DNA from 4 places in the Streptomyces sp. NPDC085927 genome. Region 3 is predicted to be linked to each of the others. Evidence: riboswitches for the same ligand, from Rfam matches in the RefSeq annotation. Region 3 holds a riboswitch; each other region holds the start of a gene.
What was found. A riboswitch is a leader RNA that binds a small molecule or an ion and turns the genes downstream of it on or off. The one in region 3 is predicted to bind cobalamin.
Positions count from the first base shown of each region.

Region 1: linked by a shared signal. The riboswitch ahead of ACIF80_RS33420 (energy-coupling factor ABC transporter permease) and the one ahead of cobN (cobaltochelatase subunit CobN) in region 3 are both predicted to bind cobalamin.
Region 2: linked by a shared signal. The riboswitch ahead of ACIF80_RS35420 (cobalamin biosynthesis protein) and the one ahead of cobN (cobaltochelatase subunit CobN) in region 3 are both predicted to bind cobalamin.
Region 4: linked by a shared signal. The riboswitch ahead of ACIF80_RS13645 (ABC transporter substrate-binding protein) and the one ahead of cobN (cobaltochelatase subunit CobN) in region 3 are both predicted to bind cobalamin.

Region 1 is NZ_JBITSN010000019.1:80,044-86,978, forward strand. It holds gene ACIF80_RS33395 (ABC transporter ATP-binding protein) at 1-228, opposite strand, end outside; gene ACIF80_RS33400 (ABC transporter ATP-binding protein) at 221-1,225, opposite strand; gene ACIF80_RS33405 (ABC transporter permease) at 1,222-2,145, opposite strand; gene ACIF80_RS33410 (ABC transporter permease) at 2,151-3,119, opposite strand; gene ACIF80_RS33415 (ABC transporter substrate-binding protein) at 3,140-4,747, opposite strand; cobalamin riboswitch at 4,987-5,218, shown strand; gene ACIF80_RS33420 (energy-coupling factor ABC transporter permease) at 5,248-6,066, shown strand; gene ACIF80_RS33425 (energy-coupling factor ABC transporter substrate-binding protein) at 6,063-6,452, shown strand; gene cbiQ (cobalt ECF transporter T component CbiQ) at 6,459-6,935, shown strand, end outside.
Region 2 is NZ_JBITSN010000024.1:56,997-63,931, reverse strand. It holds gene ACIF80_RS35425 (cobyric acid synthase) at 1-684, opposite strand, end outside; gene ACIF80_RS35420 (cobalamin biosynthesis protein) at 705-1,691, opposite strand; cobalamin riboswitch at 1,816-1,947, opposite strand; gene ACIF80_RS35415 (hypothetical protein) at 2,272-2,493, opposite strand; gene ACIF80_RS35410 (anion permease) at 2,526-3,803, opposite strand; gene ACIF80_RS35405 (class II aldolase/adducin family protein) at 4,011-4,760, shown strand; gene ACIF80_RS35400 (alpha/beta hydrolase) at 4,946-6,100, shown strand; gene ACIF80_RS35395 (hypothetical protein) at 6,414-6,935, shown strand, end outside.
Region 3 is NZ_JBITSN010000005.1:95,227-102,161, reverse strand. It holds gene cobN (cobaltochelatase subunit CobN) at 1-1,544, opposite strand, end outside; cobalamin riboswitch at 1,578-1,721, opposite strand; gene cobG (precorrin-3B synthase) at 1,775-3,082, shown strand; gene ACIF80_RS15035 (precorrin-8X methylmutase) at 3,079-3,750, shown strand; gene ACIF80_RS15030 (precorrin-2 C(20)-methyltransferase) at 3,747-5,243, shown strand; gene ACIF80_RS15025 (cobalt-precorrin-6A reductase) at 5,257-6,027, opposite strand; gene ACIF80_RS15020 (cobalt-precorrin-5B (C(1))-methyltransferase) at 6,087-6,935, shown strand, end outside.
Region 4 is NZ_JBITSN010000004.1:373,539-380,473, reverse strand. It holds partial or broken gene ACIF80_RS13650 (FecCD family ABC transporter permease) at 1-698, opposite strand, end outside; gene ACIF80_RS13645 (ABC transporter substrate-binding protein) at 695-1,750, opposite strand; cobalamin riboswitch at 1,812-2,024, opposite strand; gene dmpG (4-hydroxy-2-oxovalerate aldolase) at 2,235-3,266, opposite strand; gene ACIF80_RS13635 (acetaldehyde dehydrogenase (acetylating)) at 3,263-4,249, opposite strand; gene ACIF80_RS13630 (2-keto-4-pentenoate hydratase) at 4,246-5,109, opposite strand; gene ACIF80_RS13625 (IclR family transcriptional regulator) at 5,251-6,072, shown strand; partial or broken gene ACIF80_RS13620 (Atu4866 domain-containing protein) at 6,278-6,559, shown strand; gene ACIF80_RS13615 (BTAD domain-containing putative transcriptional regulator) at 6,645-6,935, opposite strand, start outside.

The sequences.
Region 1 (6,935 bases), on a different contig from region 3:
CGAGCGTGGGGCGCGGTGGCGGAAGTGGCGTACGGGGGTGCCGTCGACGGTGACGGTGCCGGCGTCGGGGCGGTGCAGGAGGGCGGCGACCCTGGCGAGGGTGGATTTGCCGCAGCCGCTGGGGCCGAGCAGGCCGACGGCCTCGCCGGGGGCGACGGTCAGGGTGGCGTCGCGGACGACGGGGGTCCGGCGGTCGTAGCCGGCGGTGATGGCGCGCAGTTCAAGCACGGGCGTCCTCCGGGGCGGGGGCGGGGGTGGTCGCCCGGACCGGGTGGTGGCAGGCGACCGTCTCCGTCAGGGGTGGGAGGGTCGCGCAGGTGGGGGTGGCGTGGTCGCAGCGGGCGGCGAAGGCGCAGCCGTCGGGGAGCGCGCCCAGTTCGGGGGGCATGCCGGGGATCGGGGTGAAGGCGCGGTCGGGGAGGGCGTTCAGGAGGCCGCGGCTGTAGGGGTGGCGGGGTCCCGGGGTGCCGAAGAAGGCTTTCGCGTCGGTGAGTTCGACGATGCGGCCCGCGTACATGACGGCGACGCGGTCGGCGACGCGTTCGGCGGCGGCCAGGTCGTGGGTGATCATCAGCAGGGCTCGGCCCTCGCCGGTGCCGTCGTCGGGGGCGTCGACGTGGCGTCGTAGTTCGTCGACCGTGTGGTCGACCAGGTCGCGGTCGAGGCCGGTGGTGGGTTCGTCGGCGAGGAGGAGGGGGGCGTCGCCGACCAGGGCGAGGGCGGTGGCGGCGCGCTGGGCGAGGCCGCCGGAGAGTTCGTGCGGGTAGCGGTCGAGGTGGTCCTCGGGGAAGGCCGCGCGGGCGGCGGCCTTTTCGGCGGCGGCGCGCAGGGACGCGCGGCCGCGTACGCCCGTGAGTGCGGCGACCGTTTCCTCGGTCTGCGCGCGGATGGTGCGGACGGGGGTGAGGTGGGCGGCGGGGCTCTGCGGGATGAGGCCGATGCGCCGGCCGCGTACGGTGCGGGCGAGGGTGCGTTCGTCGGCGGCGAGCAGGTCGAGGTCGCCGAGCAGGGCGCGGCCGGCGGTCTGCGCGTTGGCGGGCAGCAGGCCGAGGAGGGCGGAGGCGAGGACGGACTTGCCGCAGCCGCTCTCGCCGATCAGGGCGAGGCATTCGCCGGGGACGACGTCGAAGTGCGCGTCGGTGACGGCGGCGACGGGGCCCCCGCCGGGCACCAGGAAGCGCACCGACAGTCCGCGGACCGACAGCACGGGAGGTCGCTCGGTCACAGCATCAGCTCCGATCGGCGGCGGGGGTTGATCCGCTCCCGCCAGACTCCGGCGAGTCCGGCGATGGCGAGGGTGGGGATGATCAGGAACAGGCCGGGGAAGAGGGTGGGCCACCACTGTCCGGCGAGCAGGGTGCCGCGGGCACCCTGGATGAGGGTGCCGAGGCTGGCGGTGTGGGTGGGCAGGCCGAGGCCGAGGAAGGACAGCGCCGATTCGTGCCACATGGCGTGCGGGATCATCAGGACGGCGGCGAGTCCCGCCTGCGGCAGCACCCCGGGCAGCAGGTGGCGCAGGACGACCCGCCACCGGGAGGCGCCGCCGGAGACGGCCGCGTCGATGTACGGGCGGGAGCGCAGGGAGAGGACCTCGGCGCGGACGATGCGGGCGGTGGACAGCCAGTGGGTGGCGGCGACCGAGACCACCACGGGCCAGACGCCCGGCCGGAACATGGCGACGATGAAGATGCCGAGCAGCAGGTGCGGGACGGAGGAGATGGTGTCGACCAGGCGCATGACGAGGCGGTCGACCCAGCCGCCGAGGGCCCCGGCCGCGGCTCCGACGGCGGTGCCGATCACGGTGGCGGTGAGGGCCGCCACGACGCCGACGAGCAGGGAGACCCGCAGGCCGTAGACGCAGCGCAGCAGTAGGTCGCGGCCGACGTCGTCGGTTCCGAAGGGGTGGGCCCAGCCGGGTGGGAGGAGTTTCGCGGCGAGGTCGACGGCCTGCTGGTCGAGCTGGACCAGCGGGGGGACGAGCAGGACCGCGAGGGCGGTGACGGCGACCAGGGTGGCGGAGACGCGCAGCCTCAGGGTGTGGGTGGAGCGGCGGGCGGTACCGCGCGAGCGCCATGCGGCGGCCGGGGCCGCGGGTCCGGTCGTGTTCGCCTTCTCCCGTGCGGTGCCGGCTGTGGTGTCAGTCATCGGAGTCACATCTCACTGAGCTTCACCCTCGGATCGGTCAGTCCGTACAGGAGGTCCGCCAGGAGGTTTCCGGCGAGGACGGCGGCGGTGGCGAGGGTCGTCAGGGCGGCCAGGAGCGGGAAGTCGACGGCGGTGGCCGCCTCGACGGTGGCGGCGGCGATGCCCGGCCAGCTGAAGACGCTCTCGACCAGGAGGGCGCCGGTGATGAGTTCGGGTACGCGGGAGCCGATCAGGGTGAGGACGGGCAGGAGGCCGGAGCGCAGGGCGTGCCCGAGGAGCACCGTGCGTTCGCCGAGGCCGCGGGCGCGGGCGCCGCGTACGGGGTCCTCGGCGAGCGCGTCGCCGACGCCCTGACGGACGTACAGCGTGAACCAGGGCAGCTGGGAGACGGCGAGGACGCCTGCGGGGAGGACCAGGTGGCGTGCGACCTGTCCGGCGGTGACGTGTTCGCTGCCGGTGTCGGTGAGGCCGCCGGCCGGGAGGACGTCCAGCTGGAGGGCGAACAGCCAGACGGCGAGCAGGGCGATCCAGAAGACCGGCGCGGCCTCCAGGGAGTACGCGAGGGAGGTGACCGTGCGGTCGAGGAGCGAGCCGGGGCGGCGTGCGGCGAGCACGCCGAGCAGGGTGCCGAGCAGGACGGCGACGGCGAAGGCGAAGGCGCACAGCAGCGTGGACCACACGATCCGCTCGCCGATCGCGTCGGCGACCGGCTGCCGCAGCACGCTGGACTGGCCGAGGTCGCCGGTGAGGGCGGAGGTCAGCCACTCCCACCAGCGGACGGCGAAGGGGCGGTCCACGCCGAGGTTGTCCCGGAGCCGGTCCAGGGTCTCCTGGTCGGCGCCGAGGGCGGCGGTGCCGGCGTAGGCCTTGACGGGGTCGAAGGGGGAGGCGGCGGCGATGGCGAACACGCCGAAGGTGACGACGAGGAGGACGGGCACGGCGAGCAGGGCCCGCCGTGCCACGAGGTGGGCCATCGGGGCCCAGGGCAGGGAGGTCACTTCTTGGGCTGCCAGTCCTCGGCGTTCCACCAGGGGCCGCTGGCGAAGCCGTGCTCGTGCGGTTCGACCTGGGTGGTGAGGTTCTCCCAGCGGTCGGCGAGGACGTAGAGGTGGTCGATGTGGGTGAGGAAGGTGTAGCCGGGGTTCTTGACGAGTTCGCGCTGGAGGTCGTCGTAGGCGGCCTTGCGGTCCTCGGGGTCCTGGCTGCGGCGGCCGGTCTCGAGGGCCTTGTCGACGGCGGGGTTGTCGTAGCGGGCCATGTTGTTGAAGCCGTCGCCGGCGAGGGAGGAGTGCAGCAGGGTGTAGAGGCCGAAGTCGGGGTCGCCGGTGCTGCCGAAGCCGGCGAGGACGGCGTCCTTGCCCATCCGGGGTTCGATGACCTCCCAGGTGGCGCCCTCGACCTTGACGTCGATGCCGGCCTTCTTGGCGTCGGAGGCGTAGGCGAGGGCGTGGTCCTGGCGGACCTTGTCGCCGGAGGGGTAGTAGAGGGTGAAGGCGGCCCGGACGCCGTCCTTGGCACGGATGCCGTCCTTGCCGGTCCTCCAGCCGTCCCGGTCGAGGATCTTCTGAGCCTCGGGGAGGTTCTGGGGGCGTTCGACGTCCTTGGTGTACCAGGGGTCGTCGAGGGGCAGCGGGCCGTAGGCGGGGCGGCCGGCTCCGTCGAGGATCTTGTCGACCATGGCCCGGCGGTCCACGGCGAGGTCGAGGGCGCGGCGGATCGCGGTGTCGCCGGTGACCTTGTGCGCGGTGGGGAGGGTGACGGCGCGGAAGTCGTAGGTGGTGGCCCGGTACGTGGTGCGGCCGTCGTCGTTCTTGAAGGTGGCGGCGAGGTTGGGCGGGAGGGTCGCGCCGTCGAGGTCGCCGGAGCGCAGCCGGGTGGCGCGGACGTCGTCGTCGGCGATGACCGCCATGGTGATCTTCTTCACCCGGGGGGCGCCGCCCCAGTAGTCCGGGTTCGCCTTGAAGGTCAGCTTCTCGCCCTTGCTCCAGCCGGTGAGCACGTACGGTCCGGTACCGACCGGCTCGGTGTTGAAGGAGCCGGTGTTGGGGTCCTGCTCACCGGTGATGTGCTCGGGGACGATGGGCAGGACGGTGCGGGCGGCGAAGGCCGCGTAGGGGTACTTGAGGGTGAAGACGACCTTGTCGTCGCCGTCCGCGCGGACCTTTTCGACGGCGTCCAGTTCGCTCTTGGCGGTGTTGTTGGTCTTGTCGTCGAGCACCGTTTCGTACGTGTGGACCACGTCCTCGGCGGTGAGGGGTTCGCCGTCGCTGAACGTCACGCCGGAGCGCAGGGTGTAGGTGTAGGTGCGGCCGTCGTCGCCGATCTCGGGCAGGGCCTTCGCCAGCGCGGGCTTCAGTTTCAGGTCGGCGTCCCGGGCGAGCAGTCCGTCGAAGATCTTGGAGTTGCCGTCCTTGCCGTAGCCGAGCAGGGGGCTCAGGGTGTCGGGTTCGGAGGGGACCCCGATCACCACGGATTCGGCGGACCCGCCACCGCCCGCACCGGCGTCCGTGCCGCCGGTCGGCGCCGAGCAGGCGGCGACCGCCGCGATCGCGGCGGCCGTGGTCGCCGCGCCGGTACTGCGCCGTATTCGTCGGGTCGTCATCGATCCTCACACCTCTACTGACCTGAATTCGTTGTTGCATATTAATTGCAGCAAGGTTCTGCCCAGAGCCCCGGCCCCCCATGCCGGCGTCCCGGCGACACAGTGGCCGCCCGGGCGGGCGGCGAAGGGCGGCCGGCGCACCACCTGCGCACACCCGCGCACACCCGCTGTCAGGGCCGCGGGTGTGCGCGGGGGCACGAGCTGCGGAACGCCGTCCGCGCGCGCCCCCGCACCCGCTTGTCACCAGGACGGATCCGGGTCTACTGTCGCCACGCCTTGGTGAACGGGAAATCCGGTGCGATACCGGTGCGGCCCTCGCCACTGTGATCGGGAAGTCCGGCTCCGGCCCCTGGTCCTGTCCCCCCGACAGGACCGACGGGCAGCCACTGGGTCCCTCCGGGACCCGGGAAGGCGGAGCACGGGCGGTGGTACCCGTCAGCCAGGAGACCGGCCAAGGCGCGTCAACCATCCACGAGGTGTTGGAGAGGGTCTGCTGAGCCATGCACATCGCCGAAGGTTTTCTGCCACCGGTACACGCGGTCGCCTGGGGCGCCGCGGCGGCGCCGTTCGTCGTCCACGGCGCCCGGTCACTCGTCCGTGAAGTCAGGGAACATCCCGAGAGCACGCTGCTGCTCGGCGCCTCGGGAGCGTTCACCTTCGTCCTGTCCGCGCTGAAACTGCCCTCGGTGACCGGGAGTTGCTCCCATCCCACCGGCACCGGGCTGGGCGCCATCCTGTTCCGGCCGCCGATCATGGCGGTGCTGGGCACCATCACCCTGCTGTTCCAGGCCCTGTTGCTGGCCCACGGCGGGCTGACCACGCTGGGCGCCAACGTCTTCTCGATGGCGATCGTCGGGCCGTGGGCGGGCTACGGCGTGTACCGGCTGGCGCGGCGGTACGGGGCACCGCTGATGGCGGCGGTGTTCTGCGGCGCGTTCGTCGCCGACCTGTCCACGTACTGCGTCACCAGCGTGCAGCTGGCGTTCGCCTTCCCCGACCCGGGGAGTGGCTTCCCGGGCGCGCTCGGGAAGTTCGGTTCCATCTTCGCCGTCACGCAGATCCCGCTCGCGGTGAGCGAAGGACTGCTGACCGTCCTGGTGATGCGCCTGCTGGTGCAGTCCAGCAAGGGTGAACTGACCCGTCTCGGCGTGCTGTTGACCGGTAAGCGTGCCGCGTCGGCAACGGCGGCGACGGAGACGGGGACGGGGACGGGGACGGGGGAAGGCTCCGACGCGAGGACAAAGCTCGAGCCGGAGTCGGAGACGACGGGCACGGCAGGGACGACGGGGACGACCGGTACCGGGACGGTGGCTCGATGACCAGGAACGCGAAGATCAACGCCCTGCTGCTGCTCGCCGTGGCCGCGCTCGCGGTGCTGCCGCTGGCGCTCGGGCTCGGCGACCACAAGGAGGAGCCGTTCGCCGGTGCGGACGGCGAGGCGGAGACCGCCATCACCGAGCTCGAACCGGACTACGAGCCGTGGTTCTCGCCGTTGTACGAACCTCCGTCCGGTGAGATCGAGTCGGGGCTCTTCGCCCTCCAGGCCGCCGTGGGCGCGGGGGTCCTGGCGTACTACTTCGGGGTGCGGCGCGGGCGTCGGCAGGGTGAGGAACGGGCACGGCAGCAGCAGCCGGCGCCCGGTGCCGGCCCGGGCGCCGGCACCGGCCGGCCCGACGAGGCGGTCTCCCCCGGCCCCCGGGCCTGATCCCGCGTGCTGCCGATCGACGCGGCGGCGCACAGCAGTCGCTGGCGCCGCCGTCATCCCGTGGACAAGGCCGTGCTCGGGCTGGGGCTCACCGTGCTCGCGATCTCCCTGCCTCCGTGGCCGGGGGCTGCCCTGGTCCTGCTGACCGCGCTCGTGGTGCTGCTGGGCCCGGCGGGGGTGCCGGGCCGGCGGCTGTGGCGTGCCTACCGGGTGCCGCTGGGCTTCTGCGTCACCGGGGCGCTCACGCTGCTGGTGCAGGTGGGCGGGCCGGACGGGTTCGTTTCCCCGGCCCCCGAAGGGCCGCTGCGTGCGGGCGAGTTGCTGCTGCGCACCTCGGCGGCGTCCCTCGGGGTGCTGCTGTTCGCCTTCACCACGCCGATGTCGGACCTGCTGCCGCGTCTGGTGCGGGCCGGGGTGCCCGCGCCGCTGGTGGACGTGGCCCTGGTGATGTACCGCATGAGTTTCCTGCTGCTCGACTCGGTG
Region 2 (6,935 bases), on a different contig from region 3:
GAAGGGCAGCACGCCGTACGTGTGCCGCCCGGTCAGACCGTGCAGCATGTCCAGGCCCGGCTCCAGCAGCGAGACATCGCCCCGGAACTTGTTCACCAGGAAGCCGGCGACCAGCTCCTGGTCCTCGCGCGACAGCAGCGCGACGGTGCCGAAGAAGGAGGCGAAGACCCCGCCGCGGTCGATGTCGCCGACGACGAGGACGGGGAGCGAGGCGTTCCTGGCGATCCCCATGTTGACGATGTCGGTGCGCCGCAGATTGATCTCGGCCGGGCTGCCGGCCCCTTCGCAGATCACCGCGTCGTACGTGGCCCGCAGCTGCGCGAGGGAGTCCAGCACCGTGCCCAGGAGCTGTTGTTGCCGCCCGCCGTGGTAGCCGCGCGCGCTCAGCTCACCGACCGGCCTGCCCAGCAGCACGACCTGGCTGCTCCGCTCCCCGCCCGGCTTGAGCAGCACCGGGTTCATCAGCGCGGTCGGCTCGACCCGGCAGGCCTGGGCCTGCATGGCCTGCGCCCGCCCGATCTCGGCGCCCTCCCGCGTCACGAACGAGTTCAGTGACATGTTCTGCGCCTTGAACGGCGCGACCTTGACGCCCTGCCGCACCAGCCACCGGCAGATCCCGGCGGCCACCACGCTCTTGCCGGCGTCCGACGTCGTACCGGCGACCAGCAGCCCGCCGCCCCTCATACCGGCCGTGGCACCGCCCGTCATGCCGTACGCCCCTTTCGGCGCGCCTTGGGGACGGCCCGCACGACGGCCCGTACGCCGATGCGCGCGCCGACGCCGACGCCGAGTGCCAGCCGGCCGACGCGCTGCGAGAGCCGTACCGCGCGGTCGATGTCCGCCACGGTCACGGCACGGCCGCCGCCGTTGAGGACGGGCCGGTGCTCGACCCGCCCGGCGTAGGACAGCGTCCCGCCGAGCCGCACGCCGAGCGCGCCCGCGAAGGACGCCTCCACGGGTCCGGCGTTGGGACTCGGATGCTTCGCGGCATCCGCGCGCCATGCCAGGACGGCACCCCGCGGATCCGGCCCGGCGACCGCGGCGAGTACGGCGGTCAGCCGCGCCCCGGGCCACCCGGCGACGTCGTCGAGGCGCGCGGAGGCCCAGCCGTACCGCAGATGCCGGGGGGACTTGTGACCGACCATGGCGTCCAGGGTGTTGACGGCCCGGAACCCGAGCAGCCCCGGCACACCGGCGGCGGCACCCCACACCAGGGCGCCCACCACGGCGTCGGAGGTGTTCTCGGCGACGGACTCCACGACCGCGCGGGCGATCCCTTCGGCGTCCAGCGCCTGCGGGTCCCGCCCGCACAGGTGCGGCAGCCGCGCCCGCGCCGCCTCGATGCCCTCGGCGGTCCCGGACTCCAGGGCGCGCCCGATGGCGCGGGCCTCCCGGGCCAGCGACGTCCCTCCGACGACGGCCCAGGTGGCCACGCCGGTCAGGGCGACGGAGGCGGCGGGGGAGGACCGTACGCAGCGGGCGGCCAGGCTCCCCAGAGCGACGGCCCCGCCGACGCAGACGGCGGTGTGCAGCGCGCCCCGGCCCCGGTCGTCCTGCCACAGCACCCGTTCCACGGCAGCCGCGGCCCGCCCGAAAGCGGCGACCGGATGCCCTCGGCGGGGATCGCCGAGAAGCAGGTCGCCGAGGAGGCCGGCGGCGGCACCGTACGCGAACTCGCGATCGGCACCCATGGGCTCAGCCGGTGAGGGATCCGGCGGGAACGGCCGCCCCGGACCGGGGCGGAGCATCGCTGGTCGACCTCAACAGGCAGCCGGGCATGGCGGTATGTCCTCACTCAGGGTGTCCACGCCCTGGTTCGACGAGACCGGCGGTGGGAGTTCCTGGCTCCCGGGGTCGTGCACCCCGGTGACAGTGGCGGGACCGCGCCGGATTCGCACCGGCTTCCTCTCCTGCCGCCGTAATGGCTCCGGCAGTTCACCACGGTCCGGAAGAACCGTCAACTTGCCTTTGACCTGCGAGGCTGAAGTGTGCTGAGGCCCACAGAGGGGTTCCGGAAGGTGAACCGCGGGCAGGGGGTTCCGCGGCGCGACAAGCAGTTCGGAACGGTCGGCAGACGCTCCGGAAACAGCCGGCGGAGATGGTCAGGGGCCGGCCGGCGGACGGTCCGGGAAACGCGGAACGGGCGGTACGGAGGCAATGTGCCCCGCACCGCCCGCCGGACGGACGACATGGCCCCGACCGGGACGCCGGCCCGGGACCTGCCCCGGAATCAGGCGCCGTCAGGCGAACCGGACAGCCGTCGGGCAGTCGTCAGGCCATGATCAGGTAGATCCCGTACGCCACCGCCGCCGCGCAGGCCGCGAAGCAGGCGTAGGCGCCGGTGATCGCCAGGACCGTGGACTCGCCCTGGGCGGCGGCCCGTTCACGGCGGGACAGGCCGGTGATGCCCAGGGTGAACAGGGCCACCAGGGCCACGGTGACCACGAGGCTGACGCCGAAGACGGAACCGAGGGCCGCCCAGTCGATCTTCATGGTGCTCTTCTCCTACGTGTCTTCCTGCGGGGTCAGACCGTGGTCCTGGCCGGAGGGGCCATCGGGTCGGTGGGGGCCGGGATGGTGGCCGAGAGCTCCTCGGCCACGGGGCCCGCCGGCGGGGGAGCCACCGCGGCCATGGCCGCGGTCACGACGCCGCTCTGCTCCTCGCCGGTGGCCCCGGAGGCGCCGGGGCCGTCGGTGTCGTCGGTGTCGTTGACGTTGGTGTGGTCGACGACCTCGCGCCGGGAGATCTTCCAGATCGCCGCGCTGGAGGCGATCAGGAAGACGGCGACGAGGGCGGTGCCCCAGCTGCCGAAGCCGCAGACCCACTCGGCGACCGCCGCGACCAGGGCCGCCGCCGGCAGCGTCAGACCCCAGGCGACGAACATCCGGGTGGCCGTGGACCAGCGGACCACGCCGCCCTTGCGGCCCAGGCCCGCACCCATCACGGAACCGGAGACGGAGTGCGTGGTGGACAGGGAGAAACCGAGGTGGGAGGAGGCCAGGATGACCGTCGCGGCGCTGGTCTGGGCGACGAAGCCCTGCTGCGGCTGGAGGTCGGTCAGGCCCTTGCCCATGGTGCGGATGATGCGCCAGCCGCCGAGGTAGGTGCCGAGCGCGATGGCGATGCCCGCGGAGACGATGACCCACATCGGCGGGTCCGAGTCGGGAGCCAGGGCACCGCCGGCGACCAGGGCCAGGGTGATGATGCCCATCGTCTTCTGGGCGTCGTTGGTGCCGTGGGCCAGGGAGACCAGACCGGCGGAGGCGATCTGTCCGGCCCGGTACCCCTTCTCGGAGGACTTGCTGTCGGCCGACTTGCGGTTCATGCGGTAGGTCAGCCGGGTCGCGAACATCGCGGCCAGGCCGGCGACCAGCGGCGCGGCGATCGCGGGGATCAGCACCTTGGTGACCAGGACGTCGCCGTGCACCGCGCCGAAGCCCGCCGAGGCGACGGTGGCGCCGATCAGGCCGCCCATCAGGGCGTGCGAGGAGCTGGACGGCAGACCGACCAGCCAGGTCAGGAGGTTCCAGAGGATCGCGCCGACCAGTGCGGCGAAGATGACCTCGGGACGGATGCCGGCCTCGTCGACGAGGCCCTTGGAGATCGTGTTGGCGACCTCCACGGAGAGGAAGGCGCCCACCAGGTTGAGCACGGCGGACATCGCCACCGCAACCTTGGGCTTGAGGGCACCGGTCGAAATGGTCGTCGCCATCGCGTTCGCGGTGTCGTGGAAACCGTTCGTGAAATCAAACGCAAGTGCGGTTACCACCACAATCGCGAGGATCAGCGAGAAGCTTTCCATTTACCCAGGCAATCGTTCGAAGTCATTGGCGCGTTGAACGTAGGTAACTTGGATGAACGGAAGATGAACTGGGATGGGCGTCAGGGTGACTGTGATGAAGCCGACTGTTCCACAACGGGCCGAGGACGGCCGTGAGCAGTCGCGGAGAGTCGTGGGAGCCGGCGGGACGCCGTTGAGGAGACTCCGGTCACCCGGCAGGATCGCGGCATGACCGAACGACAGGGGGACCGGCGGGCCGCGGAGGACGGAGCGCGCGCCGAGGACCGCCCGCAGCGCGCGGGAGAACGGCGGGAGCGCCGGGCCGGGGCCGTGAGCGGCGAGGAGGCGCACGCCTGGGCCGCCCTCGTCGGGGCGGCCCGCCGGACCGTCTCGGACGGGCTCGTCGTCGGAACCTCCGGCAACGTCTCGGTGCGGGTCGGGGCGACCGTACTGGTCACACCGTCGGGAGTGCCCTACGACCGGCTGACGCCGGACGACGTCACCGGCGTCGACCTCACCGGCCGGCAGGTGCTCGGCACCCTGGTCCCCACCAGCGAGCTGCCCATGCATCTCGCGGTGTACCGCACGACCGGCGCCCGCGCGGTGGTGCACACGCACGCCGTGCACGCGACCGCCGTCTCCACGCTCGTCGACGAACTCCCGCTGATCCACTACATGGCCGCCGCGCTCGGCGGACCCGTCCGGGTGGCTCCCTACGCGACGTACGGCACCGACGAGCTGGCCGGGAACATGCTGCGCGCCCTCGAGGACCGTACCGGCTGCCTCCTCCAGAACCACGGCACCGTCACCCACGGCACGACCCTCGACCAGGCCTACGACCGCACCGCCCAGCTGGAGTGGATGTGCAGGCTCTGGCTGACCGCCTCGTCCGTCCCCGGCCGCTCCCCGAACCTCCTGTCGGCCGGGCACCTGGCGGAGGTCACCGACCGCCTGCGGAGCTACGGACAGCACGGCTGACCCGCCCGGCCGGTGGGCGGGTCAGCCCTTGACCGGTCGACACCGTGTGGTGTTGACCGGTCAACACCGTGTGTCCCGGCGTCCCGGTTCCGGTGCCTTGGTGCCCCGCGCCCGGCGCCCGTCGGCCCGGGCCCCCGGCCGTCGCTGGGGTGGCCGGTCGGCCGGCCGGCCGGGACACTGGGTGGGTGCGTACTGTCAGAGCGACGGCCGCTGCCGTCACCGCCGTGATAGGGGCCTCCGTCGCCACGGTGGCGATCGGCCGGCTCGCCAGCGACGCCGCCCTCAAGGCGCCGCCGGGCAGACCCCTGCCCACCGAGCCCCGGCTCACCGTGCACGGCACCGCCGCCGGCCAGGTCACCCTCACCCGGCACCTCGCCACGCTGCGGCCCGGCCGCTACGGCCTCTCCGGTGACGGCATCCACGCGATCGTCGGCCCCGTCCTGGAGGGCGTTCCGGACTCCGCCGACACCGTCGTGCGCCGCCTGGAACGCGTCGTACGGGGCACCCTGGAGCCCGGCGACCGGGCCTGGCTCACCCCGAACCTCTACGTCGGCGACCCGGGGACCGCCCTGGGCCTGGACCACACCGACGTCGAGGTCCCCGGCGAACTCGGCCCCCTCCCCGCCTGGTTCGTCCCGGACGTCCGGGACACCTGGGTGCTCGCGGCGCACGGCCTCGGCGCCACCCGGGAACACGCCATGAACCTCATGGAGTTCCTGCACCGCCACCACTTCCCGGTGCTCGCCCTCGCCTACCGGGGCGACCGGGGCGCACCGCGCTCGCCCGACGGCCTCAACCACCTGGGCGAGACCGAGTGGCGCGACCTCGACGCGGCGATCCGGTACGCGGTGGACGCCGGTGCCCGGCAGGTCGTCCTGCTCGGCTGGTCCACCGGCGCGACCATGGCGCTGCGCGCCGCCGCCCGTTCCACACTGCGCGACCACATCGCCGGGCTGGTCCTCGACTCCCCGGTGCTCAGCTGGGAATCGACGCTGCGCGCCCTCGCCGCGGCCCGCCGCACCCCCGGAGCGCTGCTGCCGCTGGCTGTCCGCGCCGCCCAGGGCCGCACCGGCCGCCACGGCGACCACCACGGAGGCCGCCACCACGGAGGCCGCCACCGCGGCACCCCGGGGCCGGAACGCGTGGGCATTCCCACCCTGATCGCCCACGGCCCCGGCGACATCGTGGCCCCCTGGCAGTTCTCCCGCCGCCTGGCCGCCGCCCAGCCCAACACGGTCACCCTGCACACGGTCGCGGACGCGCCGCACGGCGCCATGTGGAACGCCGACCCGCACACCTACGAAGAGGCACTGCGCCGCTTCCTCACCCCTTTCATGTGACCGCCGCTTCCCTGTGACCGCCGCGCGGCCCGTCCCGCCGCGCCCGTCCCGTCCGCCTCATCCGTCCCGCCGCGCCCGTCCCGTCCGGTCCGCCGAGCCGCCCCGCCCGACCCGGCGTGCCGGCCCGCGCCCACCGGCCCCGCGGGCCGTCGCCGGGGATTCCGTTCCGCGGCGTGTTCCCGGCGTGTTCCCTCCCGGCCCGGGCCCGTTTTCTTCCTCCTAGGGCCCCCGCGGCCCCGTGCATCGGCCCTGCCCCTCGCCGCCCGTGACATTCCGTTTGGGTTTTCGGACCGTCAACCGCGAGACTGCACCCGTGACGTCCCGTATCCCGCGCGACTCCAGGCTTCGACTTGTCCGCCCGCGACCCCTGGCCGCCGCCCCCAGGGCGATGAACCAGCAGCGCTCGCGCCGCCCTGCGCCACGCCCGCCGGAAGGCACACCGGCCCCCGCGGAGCTGGCCCGAATGGCGCGCTCCGGTCTGGCCGGCGCGGCCCGCGTCGCCCGCTGGGCCGACGCCGCACTGGGCCCCGGCCGGGGCAGCGCCACCGCCGCCGGCCGGGCCATCCTCTCCGACGCGACCGTCGAATGGGCGGCCGACGATCTGGGCCTGACTCCGGCTCAGGTCCGCGCCGACTGGGACACGGCCCGGCTCGCCGGCCTGATCGAGGTGCACGGCGACACCGCCCGCCCCGGCTGGCGGCTGCGCGCCTGGGACCGTGACGACAGCGCCGTCCTGCGTGGCTGGGTCGCCCTGTTCGACGCCTGGTCGCTCGCCCACCCGGAACCCGAGGACCACGGGCCCGCCGCCGTGGGCGAGGTCGTCTCGGCCATGCCG
Region 3 (6,935 bases):
CAGCGGTAGGCGGCGAGGTAGTGGTGGGAGGGCGGCAGGTCGGGGTCGTGGTAGATGGCGATGGGGTTCTCGCCGAAGCCGCGCGGGGGCTGGATGAGGATCAGCAGGTTGCCGCGGCGCAGGGCGGCGAGGACGATGTCGCCCTCCGGGTTGCGGCTGCGGTCGAGGAACATCTCGCCCGGTGCCGGGCCCCAGTGCTCCTCGACGGCCGCGCGCAGTTCCCCGGGGAGGGTGGCGTACCAGCGCTTGTAGTCGGCGGCCGGGATGCGCACCGGGTTGCGGGCGAGCTGTTCCTCGGTGAGCCAGTCCTGGTCGTGGCCGCCCGCCTCGATCAGCGCGCGGATCAGTTCGTCGCCGTCCCCGGAGGCCAGTCCGGGGACCTCGGTGTCGCCGAAGTCGTACCCCTCGTCCCGCAGCCGGCGCAGAAGGGCCACCGCGCTGGCGGGGGTGTCCAGGCCGACCGCGTTGCCGATGCGGGAGTGCTTGGTCGGGTAGGCGGACAGGACGAGAGCCAGGCGCTTGTCGGCGGCCGGGATGCGCCTCAGGCGGGCGTGGCGCACGGCGATGCCGGCCACGCGGGCGGCGCGCTCGGGGTCGGCGACGTAGGCCGGGAGGCCGTCGGCGTCGATCTCCTTGAAGGAGAACGGCACGGTGATCAGGCGGCCGTCGAACTCGGGCACGGCGATCTGGCTCGCGGCGTCCAGCGGGGAGACGCCCTCGTCGCTCTCCTCCCAGGCGGTGCGGGAGCCGGTCAGACACAGGGCCTGGAGGATCGGCACGTCCAGGGTGGTGAGCGCGCCCGCGTCCCAGGACTCGTCGTCACCGCCTGCGGACGCCTCGGCGGGCTTGGTGCCGCCGGCCGCGAGGACGGTCGTGACGATGACGTCCGCCGCGCGCAACTCCTCGATCAGTTCGGATTCGGGGGCGCGCAGGGAGGCCACGTACAGCGGCAGGGGCCGCCCGCCCGCGTTCTCCACGGCGTCGCACAGGGCGTGGACGAAGGCGGTGTTGCCGCTCATGTGATGGGCGCGGTAATAGAGCACGGCGACGGTCGGGCCGTCGGTGCCTTCGCGGGGTGCGCGCTCCAGCGGGCCCCAGGTGGGCGCGGGGGCGGGCGGGTCGAAGCCGTGGCCGGTGAGCAGGACCGTGTCGGACAGGAAGCGGGCGAGCTGCTCGAGGTTGGCGGGTCCGCCGTGGGCGAGGTAGGCGTGCGCCTCGGCGGCGATGCCGACGGGGACCGTGGAGGCGGCCATCAGCTGTGCGTCGGGGGCCTGTTCACCGGTGAGGACGACGACCGGACGGCCGTCGGCGAGCAGCAGGTCGAGGCCGTCCTCCCAGGCGCGCAGTCCGCCGAGGAGGCGTACGACGACCAGGCCGACGCCCTCGAGGAGCGCGGGCAGGTCGTCGAGCGGGAGCCGGGAGGGGTTGGCGAAGCGGTAGGGCACCGGGCCGTCGGCCGCCCGGGCGCTGAGCAGGTCCGTGTCGGAGGTCGACAGGAGCAGGATGCGGGGGTGCGTCGAGCGCTCCCCGGACGAATACGGCATGCGTCGGCCGGCCTTCCTCGGGGTCCGCGCCCCGGGTGGTACAAGACGGCCGGAGTTCCTGACTCGTCCGGCCTCGTGGGGGCCGGACTCACAGTGGCGGGACCGCGCCGGATTCGCACCGGGCTTCCTCCATGTCGCCGTCATGGCGATGACGGATCCGATGATCCGCCGAGAGACATAGTAAGGGTCGGGGCAAGAGGGCAGGGCTCGGAGGCGGTGTGACGGTCGGTATGCTCGCCGCCATGTCCACGGCTCCCCTCCCTCCGTCGTCCCAGGCCACAGCGGTCTCACGGGACCGTGGTGACGCCTGTCCGGGGTCGTTGCGGTTGCACACCGCCGACGACGGCGCGCTGGCCCGGGTCCGGGTGCCCGGCGGGGTGCTCACCCTGCCGCAGGCCGAGGCGCTCGCGGACGCGGCCGACCGACTGGGCGACGGGGAACTGCATCTGACCTCGCGCGGCAATGTGCAAGTGCGTGGACTGCGCGACGACTGCGGCGCCCTGCTCGCCGGGTTGCTGGACGCGGCCGGACTGCTCCCCTCACGCGGGCACGAACGGGCACGCAACATCGTCGCCTCACCGCTGTCCGGCCTCGACGGACGTGGGGTCCGGGATGTACGGCCGTGGTTGTCGGCCCTGGACGCGTCGCTGTGCGCGAGCGAGGCCGCCCCGGCGCTGTCCGGGCGGTTCCTGTTCGCGCTCGACGACGGGCGCGGCGATGTCGCCGGACTCGGCGCCGATGTGACCGTGCGTGCGGCCGGCGACGGCGGCGCCCTGCTCGCCGTCGGCTCGGCTGACGGGGCCCTGCGGGTGTCCGGGGACGAGGCACCCCGGGCCGCGCTGCTCGCCGCCGAGACGTTCCTCGAGGTGCTGCGGGAGACCGGGGCGCGGGTCTGGCGGGTCGACGAACTGAACCTCTCCCCCGGCGAGTTGACGCGTGTGGTCCGGTCCCGTCTGACCGGCGCGGGCCTCGGTTGCGTTCCGGCGCCGAACGACCGCACCACAGGGGAGGGGCCGCCTCTGGGGGTGGTCGGGGCGGCCCTGTCCGTCCATGTGCCCCTGGGCCGTCTCACGTCCCGTCAGTGGCGGACCGTGACCCGGGTGGCCGCCGAAGTCCGGTCGGACGAAGTGCGCCTGACGCCGTGGCGCGGCATCGTCGTCCCCGCCGCCGGGACGAACGCGGCGGCAGCGGCCGACGCACTGGCCCGTCTCGCCGGCACCGGTCTGGTCACCGACGCCTCCTCCCCCTGGCTGCGCGTCGGTGCCTGCATCGGCCGGCCGGGGTGCGGCAGGTCGCGTTCCGACGTGCGGGCGGACGCGGCCGGTGCCCTCGCCGACGCGGGCCGCTCCCCCCTGCCGTTGTACTGGTCCGGCTGCGAGCGGCGCTGCGGCCACCCCCGGGGCGACCGGATCGACGTGGTCGCCGCCCCGGAGGGCGGCTACCGGATCGGCACGGTCGCCCTGGGGCGGCCGGCGCGCACCGCCGCCCTGGACGATCCCTCCCACCTCGCCGCCGCCCTGGCGGCACTCACCTCATGAGCCGTACGACGACCGAGAGCAGCGAGAAGAACACCGTGACCCCCTACGACTACGAGAAGGACGGGGCGGCCATCTACCGCCAGTCCTTCGCCACCATCCGCGCGGAGGCGGACCTCTCGGCCCTGCCCGCCGACGTCAGCCAGGTCGCGGTCCGGATGATCCACGCCTGCGGAATGGTCGACCTCGTCCGCGACATCGGTCACACCCCCGGTGTGGTGGCCCGCGCACGCGAGGCCCTGCGCGGCGGGGCTCCGATCCTCTGCGACGTGCAGATGGTGGCCAGCGGCGTGACCCGCAGGCGGCTGCCCGCCGGCAACGACGTGCTGTGCACCCTCTCCGACCCGGCCGTGCCGGAGCTGGCGGCGAAGCTCGGCACCACGCGCAGCGCCGCCGCGCTGGAGCTGTGGCGCGACCGCCTGGAGGGCGCCGTGGTCGCCGTCGGCAACGCGCCCACCGCACTCTTCCGCCTCCTGGAGATGATCGAGGAGGGGGCGCCGAGGCCGGCCGCCGTCATCGGCGTGCCTGTCGGCTTCATCGGCGCGGCCGAGTCCAAGGACGCCCTGGCCGCCCACCCCTCGGGCCTGGAACACCTGGTCGTCCGAGGCCGTCGCGGAGGCAGCGCCATCGCCGCCGCCGCTCTCAACGCGATCGCGAGCGAGGAAGAATGAGCGGCAAGCTGTACGGGGTCGGGCTCGGCCCCGGCGACCCGTCCCTGATGACCGTACGGGCCGTCGAGGCCATCGCCGAGGCGGACGTGATCGCCTATCACAGTGCCCGCCACGGCCGGTCCATCGCCCGCTCCATCGCGGTGGAGCACATACGGGCCGACCACGTGGAGGAACCGCTGGTCTACCCCGTCACCACCGAGACCACCGACCACCCCGGCGGCTACCAGGGCGCCATCGACGACTTCTACGCCGAGGCGTCGGCCCGGCTCGCCGCCCACCTGGACGCGGGCCGGACGGTCGCCGTCCTCGCCGAGGGCGACCCGCTCTTCTACGGCTCCTACATGCACATGCACAAGCGGCTGGCGGACCGCTACGACACCGAGGTGATCCCCGGTGTCACGTCGGTCTCCGCCGCCGCGGCCCGCCTGGGCACCCCGCTCGCCGAGGGCGAGGAGGTGCTGACCATCCTGCCGGGCACGCTGCCCGAGGAGGAGCTGACCGCCCGGCTCGCCGCGACGGACGCGGCCGTGGTGATGAAGCTGGGGCGCACCTTCCCCAAGGTGCGCCGGGCGATGGAGCGTGCCGGGCGGCTCGAGGCGGCCCGGTACGTCGAGCGGGCCACCATGTCCGGGGAACGCCTTGCCGGACTCGCCGAAGTGGAGGCCGGGTCCGTGCCGTACTTCTCGGTGGCCGTGCTGCCGAGCCGGGCCGACGCCGGGCCTGCCGTCCGGGAGCCGGGCTCCGGCGGTGAGGTCGTCGTGGTCGGCACCGGGCCGGCCGGGCCGCTGTGGCTGACGCCCGAGTCGCGCGGCGCCCTGGCCGCCGCCGACGACCTGGTCGGCTACACCACCTACCTGGACCGTGTGCCCGTACGGGCCGGTCAGCGCCGTCACGGCTCGGACAACCGGGTCGAGGCCGAGCGCGCCGAGTTCGCGCTGCAACTCGCCCTGCAGGGACGCAGGGTGGCCGTCGTGTCCGGCGGCGACCCCGGTGTCTTCGCCATGGCCACGGCCGTGCTGGAGGCCGCCTCGGCCCAGGAGTACACGGACGTGCCGGTGCGGGTGCTGCCGGGCGTGACCGCGGCCAACGCGGCCGCCGCCCGCGCGGGCGCCCCGCTCGGTCACGACTACGCCACCGTCTCCCTGTCCGACCGTCTCAAGCCGTGGGAGGTCATCGCCGGGCGGCTGCGGGCCGCCGCCGGTGCCGATCTGGTGCTGGCCCTGTACAACCCCGGGTCGCGCAGCCGGACCTGGCAGGTCGGCAAGGCCCGTGACCTCCTGCTGGAGCACCGGGCGCCGGACACGCCCGTCGTCGTGGCGCGGGACGTGGGCGGCGCCGGCGAGCGGGTGCGGATCGTCCGGCTGGCGGACCTGGACCCGGCCGAGGTCGACATGCGCACGGTCCTGCTGGTCGGTTCCTCGCAGACCCGGGTCGTGCGGCGGGGGGACGGCGAGGAGGTCGTCTGGACGCCCCGCCGCTATCCGGAGGCGTGAGGGCCGCGGCGGTTCAGCCGGCGTCCCGGCGCGCGCACCGCGCGTATGCCTCCCGGACCCGCTGGACCGCCTGCCGGGGCTCGGCCACGACGGTCACTCCCCCGGGTGCCGGCGGTCTGCGCACCACGACCACGGGCACTCCCGCCTCGCGGGCGGCCGTCAGCTTCGGTGCGGTGGCCGCTCCCCCGCTGTCCTTGGTGACCACGACGTCGATCCGGTGCCGGCGCAGCAGCTCGCGTTCCCCGTCGAGGGTGAACGGGCCGCGGTCGAGCAGCACCTCCATGCGGGGCGGGTGCGGCGCCCCGGGCGCGTCCACGGACCGTACGAGGAACCACGGGTCGTCCAGGTGCGCGAAGGCGGCCAGGCCCATCCGGCCGGTGGTGAGGAAGACCCGCCGGCCGAGCCCGGGCAGCAGTTCTGCGGCCTCGGTCAGGGAGCCGGCCTCGTGCCAGGCGTCCCCCTCGACCGGCAGCCAGCCGGGACGTCGCAGCGCGAGCAGGGGAACATGGGTGGTGGCGGCGGCCCGTGCCGCGTTGAAGCTGATCGTGCCGGCGAAAGGGTGGGTGGCGTCGATGAGCAGGTCCACCTCGTGCCCGCGCAGCCATGCGGCGAGCCCGTCGGCCCCTCCGAAGCCGCCGACGCGCACCTCGCCGGGCGGTGTCCGGGGTGCGGCCACCCGTCCCGCCAGGGAGTTCGTCACGCGCAGACACGGCAGGGGTTCGGCCGCCAGCAGCTCCGCGAGGCGGCGGGCCTCGGTGGTGCCGCCGAGGATCAGCACGTGCACGGCAGTTCCGTTCCCTTCATTCGGTTCCCTTCCCCCGAGCGAGACATGAGCAGCGACGCATGAGCAGCGAGGCCGAGGGCGGTCGCAGCGCCCAACTCAAGCACACCGGTCTGCGGCCCGGCTGGACCACCGGTGCCTGCGCGACCGCGGCCACGACCGCCGCGTACACCGCGTTGCTCACCGGCGGCTTTCCCGACCCGGTGACGATCACGCTGCCGAAGGGGCGGACGCCGTCGTTCGCGCTGGCCGTCGAGGAGCTGACGGACTCGTACGCCATGGCGGGGATCGTCAAGGACGCCGGCGACGACCCGGACGTCACGCACGGGGCGCTGGTCCGGGCGACGGTACGGCGGCTTCCCGCCGGGGCCGGGGTCGTGTTCCGGGCGGGGCCCGGGGTGGGCACGGTCACCCGGCCCGGCCTGCCGCTGCCCGTCGGCGAGCCGGCCGTCAACCCGGTCCCCCGGCAGATGATGCGCGACCACGTCGCCCGCGTCGCCGGGCGGTACGGCGGCAGCGGCGACGTCGAGATCACCCTCTCCGTCGACAACGGCGAGGAGATCGCCCGTTCCACCTGGAACCCGCGGCTCGGCATCCTCGGCGGGCTGTCCATCCTCGGCACCACCGGCGTCGTGGTCCCCTACTCGTGTTCGGCGTGGATCGACTCGATCCGCCGGGGGGTGGACGTGGCGCGGGCGGCGGGGCGCACGCACCTCGCCGGATGCACCGGCTCCACCTCGGAGAGGACCGTCGTCGCCGAGTACGGCCTGCCCGAGGTCGCCCTGCTGGACATGGGCGACTTCGCGGGTGCCGTGCTGAAGTACGTGCGGCGCCACCCGGTGGACCGTCTCACCGTCTGCGGAGGCTTCGCCAAACTCTCCAAGCTCGCCGCCGGCCACCTCGACCTGCAT
Region 4 (6,935 bases), on a different contig from region 3:
AGGCCGGCGGCGGCCTCCTCGCCGAAGGCGAAGGCGTCCAGGCTGGTGGAGTGCCCGAGGCAGACGACGAGCACCAGGGCGAGGACCGCCGTGCACAGCAGCACCTGGCCCCAGTCGGCACCGGCGAGCGAGCCGAGCAGCCAGAACAGCACGCCCTTGGTGGTCTCCGCGTCGGCGGAGGTCAGCACGGTGAACGAGGTCAGCGCGGAGAACAGTTGCATGGCCGCCACCCCGGACAGCACCACCCGGTCCATGCTCCCGCCGAGGCTGTGGCTGAGCAGCATCACGAGCCCGAAGGACACCAGCGCGCCGGCGAAGGCGCCCGCCGACAGCGACAGCGCTCCGCCGCCGACACCAAGCACCAACACGGCGACCGCGCCCGTGGACGCCCCGGAGGACACGCCGAGTACGAACGGGTCGGCGAGCGGGTTGCGCAGCAGGGACTGCATGACCGCGCCGCACAGGGCGAGTCCGGCGCCGCACACGGCGGCGAGCAGGGTGCGCGGCATCCGCAGGTTCCACACGATGCCGTCGCGCAGCGGCGTCATCGTGCTGTCGCCGCCGCCCAGATGGGCTTCCACCGACGCCCACACGTCGGCGGTGGAGATGTCGGCGGGCCCGATGGTCGCGGCGGCGGCGACGGAGGCGGCCAGTGCCGCGAGCCCGCCGCCGGTCAGCAGCAGGGTGCGCGGGCTCACTTGGTGAGCCCGAAGTCGCGCAGGCCGGCGGCGACCTGCTCGATCCCTTCCACGGTGCGGAGGGAGGGGTTCATCGCCTGGCCGCTGAGCAGGACGTACCGCTTCTTCTTCACCGCGGCGAGGTTGCGCGTGGCCGGGTTGGTCTCCAGGAAACGGATCTTCGCCTCGGCGGTTTCCGCGGTCTGGGACTTGCGGGTCAGGTCGCCGAGGACGATGACGTCGGGGTCGCGGTCGGCGACCGTCTCCCAGTTGATCTGCGGCCACTCGTCGTGGGTGTCGGAGAAGGCGTTCTCGGCACCGACCTCGCGGGTGATGGCGCCGGGGGCGCCGCAGCAGCCGGCCAGGTAGGGCGACTGGGAGTTGGCGAACCAGTACATGAGGGAGGTGCCGGAGGCGTCCAGGCCGTCGGTGGCCCCGCGCACCCGCTCCTTCAGTTCCGCGACCAGTTCGTCGCCGCGCTCCTCGATGCCGAAGACGCGGGCGAGATCGCGTATTTCGCCGTAGACGGTGTCGAGGGTGAGCGCCGTGCTGCGGGAGCCGTCGCCGCCGCTGTCGTTGTCCTTCCCGGCGGCGCAGTCCGCCGGGGAGACGTACGTGGGAACGCCCAGTTCCCCGAACTGCTCGCGGGTGGCGACGCCGCCCCTGCCGAGCGTGGAGACGAAGGATGCGGTGACGAAGTCGGGTTCGGCGTCCAGCACCTCCTCGAAGGAAGGGTTGTTGTCCGCCAGGCGGGGCACCGACGTGTTGGCCTTCTTCAGGCCCTTCATCACCGGGTCGGTCCAGGTGGCGGTGCCGGCCATGCGGTCGGCGAGGCCGAGGGAGAGCAGGATCTCGGTGGTGCCCTGGTTGAGGGAGACGACGCGCTCGGGTGCCGACTTCACCGTGATCCGGTTCCCGCAGTTGTCGAAGGTCAGCGGGTAGCCAGACGCGGCGGACCGTTCCGGGCCGGCGGCGGTGTCCTCGCCGGCTCCGCCGCAGGCGGTGAGCAGCAGGGCGGGAGTGAGGAGAAGGGCTGCGGCACGGCAGCGGGGAACGGAGAGAGCACGGGGCACGGGTACGCCTTGCACTGTCGGGGCTCGTACGCGGAGCCTGGCCTACAAAGGACCTCACCGCCGACGGCGGCGAGGTGCCAGCAGGTCTTCGGACTCGGGTTCGTCCGGACGGAGCGCCTTCCCAGGGCAGTGCGCGCCGGCCCTTTGGCCGACCCGCCGCCCCAGTGGCGTCATGAGTGCTCCGCCCGTCCCCCTCACCGCTGCGCGTCAGTTCCGGATTCCCACCGGATTCCCTGGCCTCGGATGTGGCACGACTGGCTCCGGAAGCGTACCAAGACGTTCGTACGACCTGGTCGCGGGAGAGCGCGGCGCCGGTCGCGCCCGCGACGGTGCGTTCCGGTACCGCTCGCCGGGTCCGCCGCCGGTTCGCCGTCCCGGTGCCGCCGGAGGCTGATCGCCCGTCTGCCCGGCGCGCCTGCGGCCCGGGGCCCGGGGCGGGTGCGGCGGCGCACCCGCCCCGGGCCGGACCGGCCGTGCATGGGTGTCAGCCCGCCGGGGCCTGCGCCACGAGGTCGAGAGCGATATCGGTGATCATGTCCTCCTGGCCGCCGACCATCTTGCGGCGCCCGACCTCGACGAGGATCGCGCGGGTGTCGATGCCGTAGCGCTCGGAGGCCCGTTCGGCGTGGCGCAGGAAGCTGGAGTACACGCCCGCGTAGCCGAGCGTCAGCGTCTCCCGGTCGACCTGCACCGTGCGGTCCTGCAGCGGCCGTACGAGATCGTCGGCCGCGTCCATGAGGGGGAACAGGTCGCAGCCGTGGTCCCAGCCCATGAGGTCGGCGACCGCGATGAACGCCTCCAGCGGGCAGTTGCCCGCCCCCGCGCCCTGACCCGCGAGCGAGGCGTCGACGCGGGTGACGCCGTTCTCGACGGCGACCACGGTGTTGGCCACACCGAGGGCGAGGTTGTGGTGGGCGTGGATGCCGAGTCCGGTGGCCGGGTCGAGGACGTCGCGGTAGGCCCTGACGCGGTCACGGACCCCGTCCATGGTGAGCCGGCCGCCGGAGTCGGTGACGTAGACGCAGTGGGCGCCGTAGGACTCCATGAGCTTGGCCTGGCGGGCGAGTTCGGCCGGCTCGGCCATGTGGGACATCATCAGGAACCCCGCGACGTCCATACCCAGCTCACGCGCCGCCGCGATGTGCTGGGCGGAGATGTCCGCCTCGGTGCAGTGCGTGGCGATCCGCACGGAGCGGATCCCCAGGGAGTGGGCCCGCTTGAGGTCGTGGACGGTGCCGATGCCGGGCAGCAGGAGCGTCGTGGGTATGGCGTGCCGCGTGGCACCGGCCACCGCTTCGATCCATTCCCAGTCGGTGTGGGCGCCGACGCCGTAGTTGATGCTGGAGCCGGCCAGGCCGTCACCGTGGGCGATCTCGATCGCGGCCACGCCGGCCGCGTCCAGCTCGGCGGCGATGGCGCGGGCCTGGTCGACGGTGTAGCGATGGCGGACGGCGTGCATGCCGTCCCGCAGTGTCACGTCCTGCACGTACAGGGCGGGCTGCTGCTGTGCGGTCATCGGGAGACCACCTCCGGCGTGTGGTGGGCGGCCATGCGCTCCGCGGTGCGCAGCGCGGCCGAGGTCATGATGTCGAGGTTGCCGGCGTAGGACGGCAGGTAGTGGGCGGCGCCCTCGACCTCGAGGAACACCGACACCCGTGTCGCGTCCGGGGTGCGGGAGCCGGCGGGGAGGAGGGAACGCAGCGGGTCGTCGGCGGCGACCCGGTCGAACTGCACGGCCTGCTTGAGGCGGTAGCCGGGGACGTAGCCCTGGACCCGGGCGACCATCTCCTCCACCGAGTCCTTCACCGCGGTGTCGTCGCATTCGCCCACCAGGCAGTGGACGGTGTCGCGCATGATGAGTGCGGGTTCGGCGGGGTTGAGGATGATGATGGCCTTGCCGCGGGCCGCGCCGCCGACCTGTTCGATGGCGGACGACGTGGTCTCGGTGAACTCGTCGATGTTGGCCCGGGTGCCCGGTCCGGCCGAGCGGGACGCGATGGATGCGACGATCTCGCCGTAGTGCACGGGCGTGACCGCTCCGACCGCCGCGACGACGGGAATGGTGGCCTGGCCGCCGCAGGTGACCATGTTGACGTTGGCGGCGCCGAGGTGGGCCGCGCCGTTGACCGGCGGCACCACGTAGGGGCCCAGTGCGGCGGGGGTGAGGTCGACGAGTGTGCGGCCCAGGGGGCGCAGGACGTCCTCGTGGTGGCGGTGGGCCCCGGCCGAGGTGGCGTCGAAGACGATGTCGATGTCGGCGAACTCGTCCATCCTCACCAGCCCCTCCACCCCTTCGTGGGTGGTGGCGACCTTGAGGCGGCGTGCGCGTGCCAGGCCGTCGGAGTCCGGGTCGATGCCCGCCATGGCGGTGATCTCCAGGCTCTCGGAGAGCCGCAGCACCTTGATCATCAGGTCGGTGCCGATGTTGCCGGAGCCGATGACCGCTACTCTGGTCCGCCTCGCGGGGGCCGTGCTCGTCGTGGTGGTCGTGCTCGTCACTGCTGTGCTCCCTCGTCCGGGGTGTCCTGGGTGTCCGGGGTGTCGGTGGTGTCCGGTGCGAACGAGACCTGTACGGAGCCGAGCCCGGTGATGTGGGCGTCGAAGCGGTCGCCGGGAGCGGCCACGGCCATGGGTCCCAGGGCACCGGTGAGGACGATGTCCCCCGCGCGCAGCGGATCTCCGGCGGCGGCGAGTACGTCCGCCAGCCAGACGGCGGCGTTGAGCGGGCCGCCCAGGCAGTCGCGCCCCGAGCCGCTGGACACCTCCTCCTCGTTGCGCAGCAACGTCATCCGCACGTCCCTCAGGTTCACCGCGGTCAGCGGCACGGGGGTGCCGCCGAGGACGAAGAGGCCCGAGGAGGCGTTGTCGCAGACCGTGTCGACGATGGAGATGTCCCAGCCGCTGATGCGGCTGTCGACGATCTCCAGAGCGGGCAGGGCGAAGTCCACCGCGCGCAGTACGTCGGCGACCGTGGGTCCGACGAAGGGAAGGTCGGCGCCGAGGACGAGTGCCACTTCGGCCTCGACCTTGGGCTGGAGCAGCCTCCGGGCAGGGACCGTTCCGCCGTCGGGAACGGCCATGTCGGACAGCAGGGCTCCGAAGTCCGGCTGGTCGACGCCGAGTTGCTTCTGCACGGCCGGTGAGGTGAGGCCGATCTTGCGGCCCACGATCCTGCGGCCGTCGGTGAGGCTGCGCCGCACGTTGAGACGCTGCACCTCGTAGGCGGTGCCGATGTCGCCGGCGCCGAGGAGCGTGCGCACAGGCGGACACGTCACGCCCGTCTGCGCGGCCTGCTTCAGGAGGTCGGCCGCCTTCAGGATGGGACCGGGCGGCGGGTCGTACAGGGGAGGCGTGGTCATGTTGCCCTCGGGGAGTGCGTCGGAAGGGTGGTTCCGGAGGTTCGGGACCGGAGTCCGGCGGGTGCGGAGCTTCCGGTATAGACAGGGGGGCGCACCTCTGACAATCATTGTTCCGTGACACGGAACAATGACCAGGGCAACATGCTGGACAAAGCGGTATCCATCCTGAATTGCTTCGACAGCGTCGGCGGATCGTTCCGGCTCACGGAACTCTCGGACCGTACGGGGCTGCCGAAGGCCACGGTGCACCGGCTGACCGCGGATCTGGTCCGCCTCCAGCTGATGGAGAAGGAGGGCACCGCCTACCGTCTCGGCGGCCGGCTCTTCGAACTGGGCAGTCTGGTTCCGCGCCGGCACGGCCTGCGGGAGACGGCCCTGCCCTTCCTCCAGGATCTCTACGAGGCCACCCACGAGACGGTGCACCTCGGTGTGCGCGAAGGACGGGAGGTGGTCTACCTGGAGCGCATCCACGGCCACGACCGGCTGCCGCTGCCCTCACGGGTGGGCGGACGTCTCCCGCTGAGCTGCACCGGCGTGGGCAAGGCACTGCTGGCCTTCGCCGGCCCCGAGCTGGTGGAGACGGTGCTGGGCGAGACTCCCCTGCCGCAGCTCACCCGCTACTCGACCTCCGACCCCGACCGGCTGCGGACCGCCATCGAGCAGGCGCACGTCTCCGGTCTGGCCTACGAGGAGCAGGAGGCCGCCCTCGGAGTGAGCTGCATCGCCGCTCCCGTCTTCGACGGCAGCGGTACGGCCGTCGCCGCCCTGTCCGTCGCCGTACCGCGCGCCCGTTTCCAGCCGGCGCAGCTCGCCCCCGCCGTACGCACCGCGGCGCTGGGCCTGTCCCGCGCACTGCGTGCCGACAGTGCGGAACGACGGCCGTCCGCGCAGCACACGCTCACGGCCCTGCGCGCCGAGGCAGGCCGGGACGACGGTCGCCAGGGGGTGTCACGTCCTGGATGACCCGGGAAGGGACTCGCACGATGACGGTATGCCCAGAACGCAGCATGTCCTGTGCTCGTGCCACTGGTCCTGACGGTCCTCTCGGCGTCCGCCTGCCGGCAGACGGACGGGTGGGACCGGTCCCCCGACCCGCCCGCCGTCGCAGAGCCGGACGTCCGACGGCAGCCGGACGTCCGGCGGCGGGACGGCAAGCCCCGGGGAGTCCCACCCGTATGCCGCCATGTGGGTCACGGCGGACCACCACATCAGGCAGGAGCTGCTCCCCGACGGCCGCTACGACGAAGCGCGCGGGGATCGCGAAAGCGCCTGCACCGGCCGGTACCGGGTGGACGGGAACCGCATCCGGTACGTGGGCGACACCGGGTTCACGGCGGACGGGACGTTCGACGGAGATGTGCTGCACCACGGCGGATACGTGTTCTACCGCGAGGGAAGCGCAGCCCATCGCCGGGCGGCGGCGGGCGCGACGGCCACGCCGGCGGGGTGAGTACGGGTACCGCCTCCGTCACCGACCTCCACGGGCAAGCTCCCGGACCGGCTCGGCCGCCCGCCCGCCCGCCGGTGGAGAACCGTCAGGCCTGGCCGAGGGCCGTCGCGAGGGCGGTCAGGTGCTCCGACACCGGGCCGAGGGTGAGGAGTCCGCTGCCCGCGCCGGCCAGTTCGCCGGCCGCGGGAGTGAGCGCGGTGTGGGCGCGTCGCATGCCGTCCCGGTCGCCGAGGGTGAGGGCCGCTCGGGCGGTGAGGCACCACAGGGCTTCCTGGAGGAGGTCGCGCGGCGGGTCGGGGGTCTCGCGCAGGGCCTCGGCGGCCTCGGCACGGCGGGCCTGTCCGATCAGTACGAGGGGCCGGACCCAGGGAGCGTA